Regions from separate parts of the Streptomyces sp. NPDC047022 genome, predicted to be linked through region 2. Evidence: riboswitches for the same ligand, from Rfam matches in the RefSeq annotation. Region 2 holds a riboswitch; the other holds the start of a gene.
The links. A riboswitch is a leader RNA that binds a small molecule or an ion and turns the genes downstream of it on or off. The one in region 2 is predicted to bind glycine.
Positions count from the first base shown of each region.

Region 1 (7,374 bases), on a different contig from region 2:
AAGAAGCGAACGCACAGGTCAGGGCCTGTCCCCTCAGCACTCGATGATGTTCACCGCGAGCCCGCCCCGAGCGGTCTCCTTGTACTTCACGCTCATGTCCGCCCCGGTCTCCTTCATCGTCTTGATGACCTTGTCGAGGGAGACCTTGTGGGTGCCGTCGCCGCGCATCGCCATGCGGGCCGCCGTGACGGCCTTGACCGCCGCCATGCCGTTGCGCTCGATGCACGGGATCTGGACCAGACCGCCGACGGGGTCGCAGGTCAGGCCGAGGTTGTGCTCCATGCCGATCTCGGCCGCGTTCTCGACCTGCTCCGGTGTCCCGCCCAGCACCTCCGCCAGGGCGCCCGCCGCCATCGAGCAGGCCGAGCCGACCTCGCCCTGGCAGCCGACCTCCGCGCCGGAGATGGACGCGTTCTCCTTGAACAGCATGCCGATGGCGCCAGCCGCGAGCAGGAAGCGCACGACTCCCTCCTCGTCGGCGCCCGGCACGAAGTCGATGTAGTAGTGCAGGACCGCCGGGATGATGCCCGCGGCGCCGTTCGTCGGGGCGGTGACGACGCGGCCACCCGCCGCGTTCTCCTCGTTCACGGCCATCGCGTAGAGCGTGATCCACTCCATGGCGTGGGCGAGCGGATCGCCCTCGGCGCGCAGCTGGCGGGCGGTGACGGCGGCGCGCCGACGCACCTTCAGACCGCCCGGCAGGATGCCCTCCCGCGACATGCCACGCGCGACACAGGCCCGCATGACTTCCCAGATTTCCAGGAGACCCTCGCGGATCTCCTCCTCGGTGCGCCAGGCCCGCTCGTTCTCCAGCATCAGCGAGGAGATCGAAAGACCCGTCTCCTTCGTCAGGCGCAGCAGCTCGTCGCCCGTGCGGAAGGGGTACTTCAGCACCGTGTCGTCCAGCTTGATGCGGTCCGCGCCCACCGCCTCCTCGTCGACGACGAAACCGCCGCCCACCGAGTAGTACGTCTTCGACAGCAGCTCGGCCCCGGAGGCGTCGTACGCCCACAGCGTCATGCCGTTCGCGTGGTAGGGGAGCGTCTCGCGGCGGTGCAGGACGAGGTCGTCGTCGAACGAGAACGGGATCTCGTGCTCGCCGAGCAGCCGGATCCTGCCGGAGGCCTTGATGTCCTCCACGCGCTGGTCGGCCGTCTCGACGTCGACCGTGCGCGGTGAGGCGCCCTCCAGGCCCAGCAGCACCGCCTTCGGGGTGCCGTGGCCGTGGCCGGTGGCGCCGAGCGAGCCGTACAGCTCGGCGCGTACGGAGGCGACCGGCTCCAGGAGGTCCTCGTTGCGCAGCCGGCGGGCGAACATGCGCGCCGCACGCATCGGACCGACCGTATGGGAGCTGGACGGGCCTATGCCGATCGAGAACAGGTCGAAGACCGAGATGGCCACGGTGACTCCTCAATGACAGGGTGGTGCGGGGTGGGCACCGCGCCCGGCTGGTGTGTGTCCTTCCAGTGTGCGCGGTGCCCGAGGGTGCTGCGGAAGTCCTCCGGAGACGTTCCGGAACTGCTCCGGAAACGTTTCGGAAGTGCTTACTTTCCGAGACCTGGATAGAGCGGGTGCTTGTCGGCCAGGGCCTTCACCCGGCCGCGCAGCGATTCGGCGTCGTACGACGGCTTCAGGGCCTCGGCGATCACGTCCGCGACCTCGGCGAAGTCCTCGGCCGTGAAGCCGCGGGTCGCCAGGGCGGGCGTGCCGATGCGCAGGCCCGAGGTGACCATCGGCGGACGCGGGTCGTTCGGGACGGCGTTGCGGTTGACCGTGATACCGACCTCGTGGAGCCGGTCCTCGGCCTGCTGCCCGTCAAGCTCGGAGTTGCGCAGGTCGACCAGGACCAGGTGCACGTCGGTGCCACCGGTCAGGACGTCCACGCCCACGGCCTTGGCATCGTCCTTCACCAGGCGCTCGGCGAGGATCCGCGCGCCCTCCAGCGTCCGCTGCTGCCGCTCGCGGAACTCCTCGGAGGCCGCGACCTTGAACGCCACGGCCTTGGCGGCGATCACATGCTCGAGCGGGCCGCCCTGCTGACCGGGGAAGACCGCGGAGTTGATCTTCTTGGCCAGCTCGGCGGTCGAAAGGATCACACCGCCGCGCGGGCCGCCCAGCGTCTTGTGGGTGGTGGTCGTGACCACATGGGCGTGCGGCACCGGGTTCGGGTGCAGGCCCGCGGCCACGAGGCCGGCGAAGTGCGCCATGTCGACCATCAGGTAGGCGCCGACCCCGTCCGCGACCCGGCGGAAGGCGGCGAAGTCCAGCTGACGGGGGTAGGCCGACCAGCCCGCGACGATCAGCTTGGGCTGGTGCTCCTTGGCGAGGCGCTCCACCTCGTCCATGTCGACCACACCGTCTTCGCCGACGTGGTAGGCGACCACGTTGTAGAGCTTGCCGGAGAAGTTGATCTTCATTCCATGGGTCAGGTGCCCGCCGTGCGCGAGGTTGAGACCCATGATCGTGTCGCCGGGCTTGAGCAGCGCGAACATCGCGGCGGCGTTGGCCTGCGCGCCCGAGTGCGGCTGGACGTTGGCGTGCTCGGCGCCGAAGAGCTCCTTGATGCGGTCGATGGCGATCTGCTCGACCACGTCGACGTGCTCACAGCCGCCGTAGTAGCGGCGGCCCGGGTAGCCCTCGGCGTACTTGTTGGTCAGGACCGAGCCCTGGGCCTCCATGACCGCGACCGGAGCGAAGTTCTCCGAGGCGATCATCTCGAGGGTGGACTGCTGGCGGTGCAGCTCGGCGTCGACGGCGGCGGCGACGTCCGGGTCGAGCTCATGCAGGGGCGTGTTCAGAAGCGACATGGGTGCTACGACTCCTCAGCCCGCGATGTGGGCGTCGTACTCGTCGGCGGAGAGCAGGTCGGAGGGCTCGTCCGTGACCCGCACCTTGAACAGCCAGCCGCCCTCGAAGGGGGCGGAGTTCACCAGCGACGGGTCGTCCACGACGTCCTGGTTGACCGCGGTGATCTCGCCGGTGACCGGGGAGTAGAGGTCGCTGACCGACTTGGTCGACTCCAGCTCGCCGCAGGTCTCGCCCGCGGTCACGGTGTCACCGACCTCCGGAAGCTGGACGAACACGACGTCGCCGAGCGCGTTGGCCGCGTGCTCGGTGATGCCGACCGTCGAGACGCCGCCCTCGGCGTCCGACAGCCACTCGTGCTCCTTGCTGTAGCGAAGCTGCTGGGGGTTGTTCATGGCCTGAATTCTCCTGTACGCGGTCAGTGCTGGTGATACGGGTGACTGAACGGGTGACTTCTCGAGGCGCCCGGAAGCCGTGAGGACATGCGCGGACACGCGCGGCGCCGCATCCGGCCCGGGCTCAGTGTCTACTTCTGGCGCTTGTAGAACGGCAGCGCCACGACCTCGTACGGCTCGTGGCTGCCCCGGATGTCCACGCCGACCCCGGACGTGCCGGGCGCGGCGTGCGCGGCGTCGACATAGGCCATCGCGATCGGCTTGCCCAGCGTGGGGGAAGGGGCGCCGGAGGTGACCTCGCCGATCACCTCGCCGCCGAAGACGACCGTGTACCCGGCGCGCGGGACGCGGCGGCCCTCGGCGACCAGGCCGACCAGGACGCGCGGCGGGTTCTTCTCGGCGCGCCCGGCGGCCTCGAGGAGCGCGGCGCGCCCCACGAAGTCGCCCTCCTTCTCGAACTTCACGACCCGGCCGAGACCGGCGTCGAAGGGAGTCAGGGACGTGGTCAGCTCATGCCCGTACAGCGGCATGCCCGCCTCCAGGCGCAGAGTGTCCCGGCAGGACAGGCCGCAGGGAGTGAGGCCGACGGGCTCGCCCGCCTCGGTCAGCGCCTGCCACAGCTTCTCGGCGTGCTCGGGCGCCACGAACAGCTCGAAGCCGTCCTCGCCCGTGTAGCCGGTGCGAGCGATGAGCGCCGGGACCCCGGCCACCGTGCCGGGCAGACCCGCGTAGTACTTCAGGCCGTCCAGATCGGCGTCGGTCAGGGACTTCAGGATGCCGGGGGACTCGGGGCCCTGGACGGCGATCAGCGCGTACGCGTCGCGGTCGTCGCGCACCTCGGCGTCGAAGCCGGCTGAGCGCTCCATGAGAGCGTCCAGCACCACCTGGGCGTTGGAGGCGTTGGCGACGACCATGTACTCCTGCTCGGCGAGCCGGTACACGATCAGGTCGTCCAGGATCCCGCCGTCCTCCTGGCAGATCATGGTGTAGCGGGCGCGGCCGGTGCCGATGGAGGAGATGTTGCCGACCAGGGCGTGGTCGAGGAGCCGGTTCGCCTCGGGACCGGTCACGGTGATCTCGCCCATGTGCGAGAGGTCGAAGAGACCGGCCTTCGTGCGGACGGCGACGTGCTCGTCGCGCTCCGAGCCGTAGCGCAGGGGCATGTCCCAGCCTGCGAAGTCGGTCATCGTGGCGCCCAGCGAACGATGCACGGCATCGAGCGCGGTGAGACGCAGGGGGCTGCTGCTCATCGGATGTGCTCCAAGGCATGGGGAAGGGCGAGGTCGTTCCTCCCCATCTGTCATCGGAACCTGAGAGGTTCGCCATGACTCCCGTGGTCCTGGGTCATGGCTTGCACCTTGGGTGGAGCCGCGAAAGGCGGCCCGCTTTCCAGATGTGCCTCGCCCGCGCGGTATCGGGGCCTGAGAGATTCAAGGGAGGGACTTGCTCCTTCGGCGCCCGGGCACGCAGACGTACCCGGAACTCTCCCGCGCGGATTCAAGCGGCCGGTATGCAGTTGGCGCGCACATCATTGCATGCCCCGCCCGAATGGCGGCAGGCCGGATCGGTTACCGGTCCCTGGCGGTACGGGGACGACATCGCGATACCTTTTCATTACCTTCTCTTTACACTCGGTGGGGAGGGACCTCCCGACCCACGGCCATGGGGAGGCAGGGGAGGCGATGACGGTGGACAGGAACATGGCATGCGCCGCGGCTTCAGGCCTCGCGGTGCCCGGACAAGCCGGAGCTGTGCCCCGGGAGGGCCGCGGCCCCCGGCGGCCGGCTCATGTCCGCGATCTGCGCGACCGCGCGGGCCTGAGCCCCAAGACGCTGACCTTCGGCGCCAGAGACCTCGTCGTGGTCTCGGGCCTGCCGGGCAGCGGCAAGTCCACGCTGATGCGGCGCGCCGTGCTGGGCGCCAGGGTCGACTCTCAGGACACCCGCGACCGCTGGGACGCGCGTCTGGCCCGGACCCTTCCGTTCCTTCCGTACGCCGTCTACCGCCCCTTCGTCCGCCTCGCGCACTACGCGGGTCTCGGACGCGCCCTGCGCACAGGGCAGGGAATCGTCGTGCACGACTGCGGTGCCCAGCGCTGGGTGCGCGGCTGGCTCGCGTGGGCGGCCCGGCGCCGCGGCGGCACCCTCCATCTCCTTCTGCTCGACGTCGGCGAGGGCACGGCCCTGAACGGCCAACGCCGCAGAGGCCGTGGCGTCTCGCGGTACGCGTTCCTGCGGCACCGCAGGGCCACCCACCGTCTGCTGCGCTCCATGGAACAGGGCCGGCTGCCCGGGGGCTGCGGCTCGGCGGTGCTCCTGGACCGGGACGCCGCCGACGTCCTGCGGCGCATCGACTTCGCGGGCAGGCGGGACATTCCCAGCATGCCCTAGCCTTTTCGGGCACAGCACAAGGCGACCAGCAGCAGTTCTGAGCAGGCGGTAGGCAGATGGACATCCCGGCGGACCTTCCCGCGGACTTCCCCGCACACGCACACCCGCATCCGCACGGCGGATGGCCCGGCAACGAGCTGGAGGAGGTGCTCTCCGCCGCGCTCGGAGTGCCCTCGGCCGCCGGCCGGATCATCGAGGTCCTCGGCCGCAGCTTCGTCTGGGTACCCCTGCCGCAGGGCGGCGGCCCGCACAGCGGCCCCCTCGACCTGCCCGCGGTGGAGATCGCGGGCCAGGCCTATGTGCCGGTGTTCAGCTCGGAGGAGCAGTTCCGCCAGGTCGTCGGCAACCACATGTCCTACACCATTGCGCCCGCCGCCGAGTTCGCGCGCGGGCTGCCCCCGCAGGTCGGCATCGCGGTCAACCCGGACGGCGTGGTGGGCGTGCCGCTGCCGCCCGAGGCCGTGGCCGAGCTGTGCCGCGCGGGGCGCACCGAGCTGGACGGGCCGGCGAGCGGGGGCCGGGTCCGGCTCTTCGAACCCGACTGGCAGGACGACCCCGTGGACTTCCTCGCCGCCGCGTCGGCCGAGTTGGCCGCGACCGGAGTGGTGCTCAGCGCGCGCCGCTGCCTGGCCGCGGTCGAGACCGCCGAGCCGGTGATGTTCATAGGAGTCGAGCTCTCCTCCTGGGAGGCCGACGCCCGCGCACTCTCCCTGGACGCGCTCGGCCGGGCCCTCGCCGAGGTGCCGGTGTCGACGCCCGTGAACATGGTGTTCCTGGACGTGGCCCAGGACCCGGTGTGCGACTGGCTGCGGGATACGGTGCGGCCCTTCTACCAGCACGGTTACTGACAGGGCCACGGAGACGGTCACCGGCACGGCCGAAGAACCGTCCGTGCGGTATCCGGCGGTGCCCGGACGCCGGAGGGTGGCGCGCGTCAAGTTGCTGTCAGGATGGCGCCTTAACCTGGTTTCATGGCCGGAGCGGGAGAAGCCCGCGCCGGGGTCGTCGGTGTCGTCAGGTACGTCGTGAAGGGGCGGTAGAGGGTGAGCGCGTCGGGCACGGCCTCGACCGGGCAGGTCGAGCACATGCTGCGCCAGGTGACGCCCGGGCGTTACGACGCCTACGAGGCACTCCTGCGCGCGCTCGCGACCCCGTCCTCCGGCCAGGTCTGGATGTTCCTGTGGCATGGCCAGGCAGGCTCGCCCGACGCCCAGTACGGCACCATGGAGGTGGGCGGCCACGGCTACGCGCCCTGCGTCACCTCCGCCCAGGAACTCTCGGCGAGCGGCTGGAACAGGTCGTACGAGGTGGCCGACGGCCTCGATGTGGCCCGCACCCTCTATCCGGACCACTACGGCCTCTGGCTCAACCCGCACGCCCCGGGCGGTGGCGTGGGCATCCCCTGGCTCGACCTGCGCCGCATCGCCGCGGGCCTGGACCGCCAGCCCGCGGGCCCGCTGCGGCTGTCCGAACCCGGCATCGAGATCCCGCAGTTCTACGCCCTGCTCACGCAGAACGCCCACCGCACTCCGGCGGTCCGTTCCCTGCGCCGGGCCTGGGTGCAACCGGCCCTCGGGGCGCCGTATCTGGCCATCGGCCTGGATGTGTACGACACCTCGCCGTCCGCGGTCGACTCGGTGCGGGCGATGATGCAGCAGTCCATCGGCGCCGTGCCGGACGGGCTCCCGGTGTCGACCGTGGCGATGGCCGACGAGTACGACCCGGTCGTGATGTGGATGAGGGCGGGCGCGCGTCCGTTCTACGACCGCGACGCCCATGGCGCC
Region 1 is NZ_JBEYVV010000028.1:33,452-40,825, forward strand. It holds gene ABZ845_RS24625 (L-serine ammonia-lyase) at 34-1,401, opposite strand; gene glyA (serine hydroxymethyltransferase) at 1,545-2,807, opposite strand; gene gcvH (glycine cleavage system protein GcvH) at 2,823-3,200, opposite strand; gene gcvT (glycine cleavage system aminomethyltransferase GcvT) at 3,332-4,450, opposite strand; glycine riboswitch at 4,600-4,700, opposite strand; gene ABZ845_RS24645 (AAA family ATPase) at 4,883-5,590, shown strand; gene ABZ845_RS24650 (enhanced serine sensitivity protein SseB) at 5,647-6,438, shown strand; gene ABZ845_RS24655 (enhanced serine sensitivity protein SseB C-terminal domain-containing protein) at 6,634-7,374, shown strand, end outside.
Region 1: linked by a shared signal. The riboswitch ahead of gcvT (glycine cleavage system aminomethyltransferase GcvT) and the one ahead of gcvP (aminomethyl-transferring glycine dehydrogenase) in region 2 are both predicted to bind glycine.

Region 2 (7,374 bases):
TCAGCCATACCGACGGAGCACGCGACGGTACAGCGGGTGAAGAATGCACGGACGGGCACTTGCCGGGGGCCACTGCGAGCGTCTGAAGGACCGCTGCCAGAGCATTCGGCTAGCCTTTCCCCGCGGATGGGCACGGGAAACCACCCTTAGGGTGATTATCACTCGGCGTGCCGAGTGTGGCGATCGTTGACGCACCCCTGGTGACTGCCTACCGTCGAGAAGGCAGTTCAAGGACGGAGGTCGGCGTGAGAATGAGCGGCGGCGGCACGGCGGGGGGAGCCCCTGGACGCAGTCTGGGGGAGAACGGCCCGCACCCGCTTCATGGCGGCGCGACCGGCTCCGGCCCTCGGCGGCCCGTGGCCGTGCCGGGCGACGGAGACGCGGCTTTCGACCAGATCGGCTATCGCGGTCCCACGGCGTGTGCCGCGGCGGGCATCACCTACCGCCAGCTGGACTACTGGGCGAGGACGGGGCTCGTGGAACCGAGCGTGCGCCCCGCCTACGGGTCGGGGACGCAGCGGCTGTACAGCTTCCGGGACGTCGTCGTCCTGAAGGTCGTCAAACGGTTCCTGGACACGGGTGTGTCACTGCAGAACATCCGTACCGCCGTCCAGCACCTCAGAGAGCGCGGCTTCCGCGACCTGGAGCGGATGACGCTGATGAGCGACGGCGCGACGGTGTACGAATGCACGTCACCGGACGAGGTCCACGCCCTGCTCCAGGGCGGGCAGGGCATCTTCGGCATCGCCGTCGGGGTCGTGTGGCGTGACGTGGAGGCCGCGCTGTCCCAGCTGCACGGGGAACGCGTGGACACGGGCGAGACCATCGTCGGCAACAATCCGGCGGACGAGCTGGCACGGCGACGCAACCGCGCCGTGTGAGGCGCGGCCCGGCATGCGGGCCGCGAGCCACTGCCGCGCGGCACGCGGGCTGCGGCGACGCTGCCGCCGTGCCGCGTTGTCAGTGGCATAGGGCAGCATCGGACATGTGAGGTCCGCGCCCACCATCCTGCATCTCGACATGGATGCCTTCTACGCCTCGGCGGAGCAGGCATCCAAGCCGAGCCTGCGCGGGAAGGCCGTCGTCGTGGGCGGGCTCGGACCGCGCGGAGTGGTGGCCACGGCGTCGTACGAGGCCCGGGTCTTCGGGGTGCACTCGGCCATGCCCATGGCCCAGGCCCGCAGGCTGGCGCCGAACGCCGCCTATCTGGTGCCTCGCTTCGGGCTCTACCGGGAGGTCAGCGAGCGGGTGATGGGCCTGCTGCGGGCTCTGTCCCCGCTGGTGGAGCCGCTGAGCCTGGACGAGGCGTTCGTGGACCTCGAGGCCGGGGGAGTGGCCTGGGACGAGCAATCGGCACGGCTGACGGGCGTGAGGCTGCGCGCGGACATCCGGTCCGTCACCGGGCTGACCGGCTCCGTGGGCCTCGCCGCCTCCAAGATGCTCGCCAAGATCGCCTCCGAGCAGGCCAAGCCGGACGGGCTCGTGGTGATACGCCCGGGTACCGAGCGAGCGCTTCTCGGCCCGATGCCGGTGCGCACGCTCCCCGGGGTCGGCCCCGCCACCGGGGACCATCTGCGGCGGGCCGGGATCACCACGGTCGACGAGATCGCCGAGGCGGGCGAGGACGAACTCGTACGGCTTCTGGGCAAGGCCCATGGGCACGCGCTGTACGCGATGGCGCTGGCCCATGACGAGCGGCCGGTGGTGGCCGAGCGTGAGGCCAAGTCGGTGTCCGTCGAGGACACGTACGACGTCGACATCCATGACCGGGTGCGGGTCGGCGTGGAGGTGCAGCGTCTCGCGGACCGGTGTGTGCGCAGGCTGCGGGACGCCGGCCTGTCGGGGCGGACCATCGTGCTGAAGGTCCGCCGATACGACTTCTCGACGCTGACCCGCTCCGAGACGCTGCGCGGGCCCACCGACGACCCGGCGGTGGTGAAGGAGGCAGCGGCGAGGCTGCTGGATTCGGTGGACACGACCGGTGGCGTGCGGCTGCTGGGCGTCGGTGTCAGCGGGCTCGCCGACTACACGCAGGAGGACCTCTTCGCCCAGGCGCGGCTCGCCGCGGGGGACACGGCTGACGAAGAGCACGAGGAGCCGGCGCAGGAGCCGGCGGCGGGGATCACGCAGGACGAGCCGGCGACGGCGCCGGAGCACGTCTGGCGTGCGGGCCAGGACGTCCGGCACAGCGAGTACGGGCACGGATGGGTGCAGGGCAGTGGCCTCGGCAGGGTGACCGTTCGCTTCGAGACCCCCGATTCACCGCCGGGGCGTGTCCGTACGCTCCGCACCGACGATCCCCTGCTGGAACCGGCTGATCCGCTTCCCCTGGTACCGCTGAGACCCGAGGCCGCGGACCCGCGGGCGGCACCGTCGGGCACGGTGTCCTGATGAGGCGCGTGACCGAGGAGTACGGCAGGGTGACGGCGCAACGTCACGCCTCGTCCGACCCGGCCAGATGCCCGAAGTCCCGGTCCCGGTCCGGTGAAGGAGCGGGTGTGGCCACGTCGAGCCCATAGTGGTGGTAGAGCTGCAGTTCCTGTTCGGGGGACAGATGGCGTCCGACGCCGAAGTCGGGGGCATCCTTGATCAAGGCGCGTTCGAAGGGGACGTAGAGCGCTCCCTCGACCACCTCACTGGGCTCCAGCGGAACGAACGCGTCCCGGCTGAACAGACCCGTTCGTATGGCCGCCCACTCCGGTACTCCGGTCGCGTCGTCGAGATAGACCTCGTCGACTGTGCCTATCTTGTTGCCGTTGCGGTCGAACGCCTTGCGGCCGATCAGATTCCGCGGATCGATATCGGTCTTCACGGTCCCTCCAACTGGTCGCAACTCATTCACAACCACTACAAAAGAGCACATTCGTCAAGGCGGCCACTCGAGGGCTCCCTGATTGCACCCGCTGGTACGCTGGCAGACGGCTGATGACCCCGTGCGGGAGAGTCCTTCGGAGCGAACCGGAGGCGCCGAAGGAGCAAACCCTCCCCGGAATCTCTCAGGCACACGTACCGCACGGACGAGGTCACTCTGGAAAGCAGAGCGGATGCCATTGGCATCCGCTCTCACCGACGGTGAAAACCGGAGCGCCCTGGGGCGGACCGGTGAAGCTCTCAGGTTGAGATGACAGAGGGGGAGGCCGTCGGGGTACCCACGCCGTGGTGCCCCTCGAAGGTCGTGTCTGACCAGGAGGCCCCCGCAATGACCGCCCACCGCATCCCGCTCTCCGAGCTCGAACGGGGGACCCCCTTCGAGCGCCGCCACATCGGTCCTGACTACGAGGCGCGCGCCAAGATGCTCGCGCACATCGGCTATGGCTCCCTCGACGAACTCACGGCCGCCGCCGTCCCGGACGTGATCAAGAGCGCCGACGCCCTGGATCTGCCGGGCGCGCGCACCGAGGCCGAGGTGCTGGCCGAACTGCGCTCCCTCGCCGACCGCAACCAGGTCCTCGACTCCATGATCGGCCTCGGCTACTACGGGACCTTCACGCCGCCGGTGATCCTGCGCAACGTGATGGAGAACCCGGCCTGGTACACCGCGTACACGCCCTACCAGCCGGAGATCTCCCAGGGGCGCCTCGAGGCCCTGCTGAACTTCCAGACCGTGGTCGCCGACCTCACCGGCCTGCCGACCTCCGGCGCCTCCCTGCTCGACGAGGGCACGGCGGCCGCCGAGGCCATGGCGCTGTCGCGGCGCATGGGCCGCAACAAGAAGGGCCTGTTCCTGGTCGACGCCGACGCGCTGCCCCAGACGATCGCCGTGATCGAGACCCGCGCCGAGCCCACCGGCGTCGAGGTCGTCGTCGCCGACCTCAGCGAAGGCATCCCGGCCGACGTCGCCGAGCGGGAGATCAACGGCGTACTGATCCAGTACCCGGGCGCCTCCGGGGCCGTGCGCGACATCAAGCCGGTCATCGACCAGGCCCACGAGCTGGGCGCGGTCGTCACCGTCGCCGCCGACCTGCTCGCCCTGACGCTCATGACCTCGCCGGGCGAGCTGGGCGCCGACATCGCCGTCGGTACGACGCAGCGCTTCGGCGTGCCCATGGGCTTCGGCGGACCGCACGCCGGTTACATGGCGGTGCAGGAGAAGTTCGCCCGCAGCCTGCCCGGCCGCCTCGTGGGCGTCTCCGTGGACGCGGACGGCCACAAGGCGTACCGCCTCGCCCTGCAGACGCGCGAGCAGCACATCCGCCGCGAGAAGGCGACGAGCAACATCTGCACCGCCCAGGTGCTGCTCGCCGTGATGGCCGGCATGTACGCCGTCTACCACGGCCCCGAGGGACTGCGGGCCATCGCACGCCGTACCCACCGGTACGCCACGATCCTGGCCGCGGGTCTCACGGCCGGCGGGGTCGAGGTCGTCCACGGCGCCTACTTCGACACCCTCACCGTGCGGGTGCCCGGCCGCGCCGAGACGGTCGTCGCCACGGCACGCGAGCGCGGCGTCAACCTGCGCCTCGTCGACGCCGACCACGTCTGCATCGCCTGCGACGAGACGACCGGCCGCGCCCAGCTGGGTGCCGTGTGGACCGCCTTCGGAGTCGAGGCCGACGTCGAGGCACTGGACGCGAGCGCCGCGGACGCGCTCCCGGGGACCCTGCTGCGCACCGACGACTACCTCATGCACCCGGTGTTCCAGGCGCACCGTTCCGAGACCGCGATGCTGCGCTATCTGCGCCGGCTGGCGGACCGGGACTACGCGCTCGACCGCGGCATGATCCCGCTGGGCTCCTGCACCATGAAGCTCAACGCGACCACCGAGATGGAGCCGGTCACCTGGCCGGAGTTCGGGCAGCTGCACCCCTTCGCGCCCGCCGAGCAGGTGCAGGGCTATCTCACCCTGATCCGTGAGCTGGAGGAGCAGCTCGCCGAGGTCACCGGCTACGACAAGGTCTCGCTCCAGCCCAACGCCGGTTCCCAGGGTGAGCTGGCCGGTCTGCTGGCCGTGCGCGGCTACCACCGCGCCAACGGCGACGAGCAGCGCACGGTCTGCCTCATCCCGTCCTCCGCGCACGGCACCAACGCCGCGAGCGCCGTGATGGCCGGCATGAAGGTCGTCGTCGTGAAGACCGCGGGCGACGGCGAGATCGACGTCGAGGACCTGCGGGCCAAGATCGAGCAGTACCGCGACGAGCTCTCCGTACTGATGATCACGTACCCGTCCACGCACGGTGTGTTCGAGGAGCACGTCGCCGACATCTGCGCGGCCGTCCATGAGGCCGGCGGCCAGGTGTACGTCGACGGCGCCAACCTCAACGCGCTGGTCGGTCTCGCCGAGCCGGGTCACTTCGGCGGCGACGTCTCGCACCTCAACCTGCACAAGACGTTCTGCATCCCGCACGGCGGAGGCGGTCCGGGCGTCGGCCCGGTCGGTGTGCGCGCGCACCTCGCGCCGTACCTGCCGAACCACCCGCTGCAGCCCGCGGCCGGTCCCGAGACCGGCGTCGGACCGATCTCGGCGGCTCCGTGGGGCTCCGCAGGCATCCTGCCGATCTCCTGGGCGTACGTCCGGCTCATGGGCGGTGAGGGACTCAAGGCCGCCACGCAGACGGCCGTGCTGTCCGCCAACTACATCGCCAAGCGCCTCGAACCGCACTACCCGGTGCTCTACACCGGTCCCGGCGGCCTGGTGGCGCACGAGTGCATCATCGATCTGCGCCCGCTGACCAAGGCGACCGGCGTGAGTGTCGACGACGTCGCCAAGCGGCTGATCGACTACGGCTTCCACGCGCCGACGATGTCGTTCCCGGTGGCCGGCACGCTGATGATCGAGCCGACCGAGTCCGAGGACCTCGCCGAGATCGACCGGTTCTGCGACGCGATGATCGCCATTCGCGCGGAGATCGAGAAGGTGGGCTCGGGCGAGTGGCCCGCCGAGGACAACCCGCTGCGGGGCGCTCCGCACACCGCAGCGGCGCTCGGCGGTACGTGGGAGCACGCGTACACGCGCGAGGAGGCCGTCTTCCCGGCCGGTGTCTCGGCCGCCGACAAGTACTGGCCGCCGGTGCGCCGTATCGACCAGGCGTTCGGAGACCGCAACCTGGTCTGCTCCTGCCCGCCGCTGGACGCTTACGAGGAGTAATCACCCTCGGACATGCGTCGGGGCCGGTTCGGAGCGTCTGTCTCCGGGCCGGCCCCTGGTGTGTCCAGGGCGATGGGCGCCCTCGGCGGGGGCTTCGCGCGCCCCCTGCGTGTCCTAAGCAGCCGTCATCACCTGGTCGGTGCCCATCGGGCGGTGCGGGGCGATGATCTGGCCGTCGGGCAGAAGCTCACCGGTGTCCTCGAAGAGCAGAACGCCGTTGCACAGCAGGCTCCATCCCTGCTCCGGGTGGTGCGCCACAAGGCGGGCGGACTCCCGGTCGGCGGATTCGGCGGTCGGGCACAGTGGCTGGTGCTGGCACATGGTGGATGGGATCTTTCGCTCTGTCGTGTGTGAGGTGGCCGGTATGGCTGTCGTGTCTGTCCTGCGGCTCTTCGCGTCCTTCATGGCCGCTCCCCGTTGGTGATGCTTCGGTCAGGAACCCAGTGTTGCCCCACGGGCGTCAATCCGCAGGGATTTCGCTGTACGGCTTCTCACAGGTTCATGACGCATCACCCGCGCGGACGGTTCAATCCAACTCGACGGTCAATTTGGGTGGTTCGACATGGCCGGAAGGTACTAGTCCATGCGGGCCGACCAGCGGTATGTCCCTCGTACGAGCGGGAGAGAGCACGAAAGAGCGACACGCTCGGGATGGGTGACGGCCGCGTAGGGCCGAGGGGCCACGGCCGGGACATGCGCCGTGCCCCGCCGTCGTCGAGGGCGGCGGGGCACGGAGGCTTCAGGGGCGCTACGCGGGTGTCGGCGAGCCGAGCATCGGTGCTGTTCTGGTGACCCGGAGGATGAGCACCGGGAGCAGGTCCGCTACGGAATGCGGGCGATGGGCGGCGATGCCCGGAGGCGCGGGCGCGAGCGGTACCAGCAGGTCGGTCGCGGCGGGATGGCCACTGGCGCCGTCGGCCTCGCAGTCGCCGTGCAGCCACAGGGTGAGCATGTACAGCTCGGGCACGGACAGCAGCCGGGCCTGGTAGGGCCCTGCCATTGACTCCGCCTGGCGCAGGGCCCGCTCGGTCGAGGTGACGTAGGGGCCCTCGAAGAAGTGCGAGAACGCCCAGCCGTCCGGGGTCAGCATCGTCTCGGCGGCGGCCACGGCGCGTCCGCCGCAGCGGATGAGGAAGCGCCATCCGGCCAGCCGGGTGGCCGCCGTGCCCGCTGGGGCGATCTGGTCCAGGACATGGACCGGCAGCGGGAGTTCGGGGGTCACGGGCCCCTGGGCGGTACGCAGGGACGGGGTGGGGGCCTCGCGGACCGCGGTGGGGGAAGCGAGTGCC
Region 2 is NZ_JBEYVV010000010.1:8,049-15,422, forward strand. It holds gene ABZ845_RS13400 (MerR family transcriptional regulator) at 246-881, shown strand; gene ABZ845_RS13405 (DNA polymerase IV) at 988-2,391, shown strand; gene ABZ845_RS13410 (PRC-barrel domain-containing protein) at 2,435-2,812, opposite strand; glycine riboswitch at 2,927-3,022, shown strand; gene gcvP (aminomethyl-transferring glycine dehydrogenase) at 3,200-6,085, shown strand; gene ABZ845_RS13420 (DUF5999 family protein) at 6,200-6,406, opposite strand; gene ABZ845_RS13425 (hypothetical protein) at 6,834-7,374, opposite strand, start outside.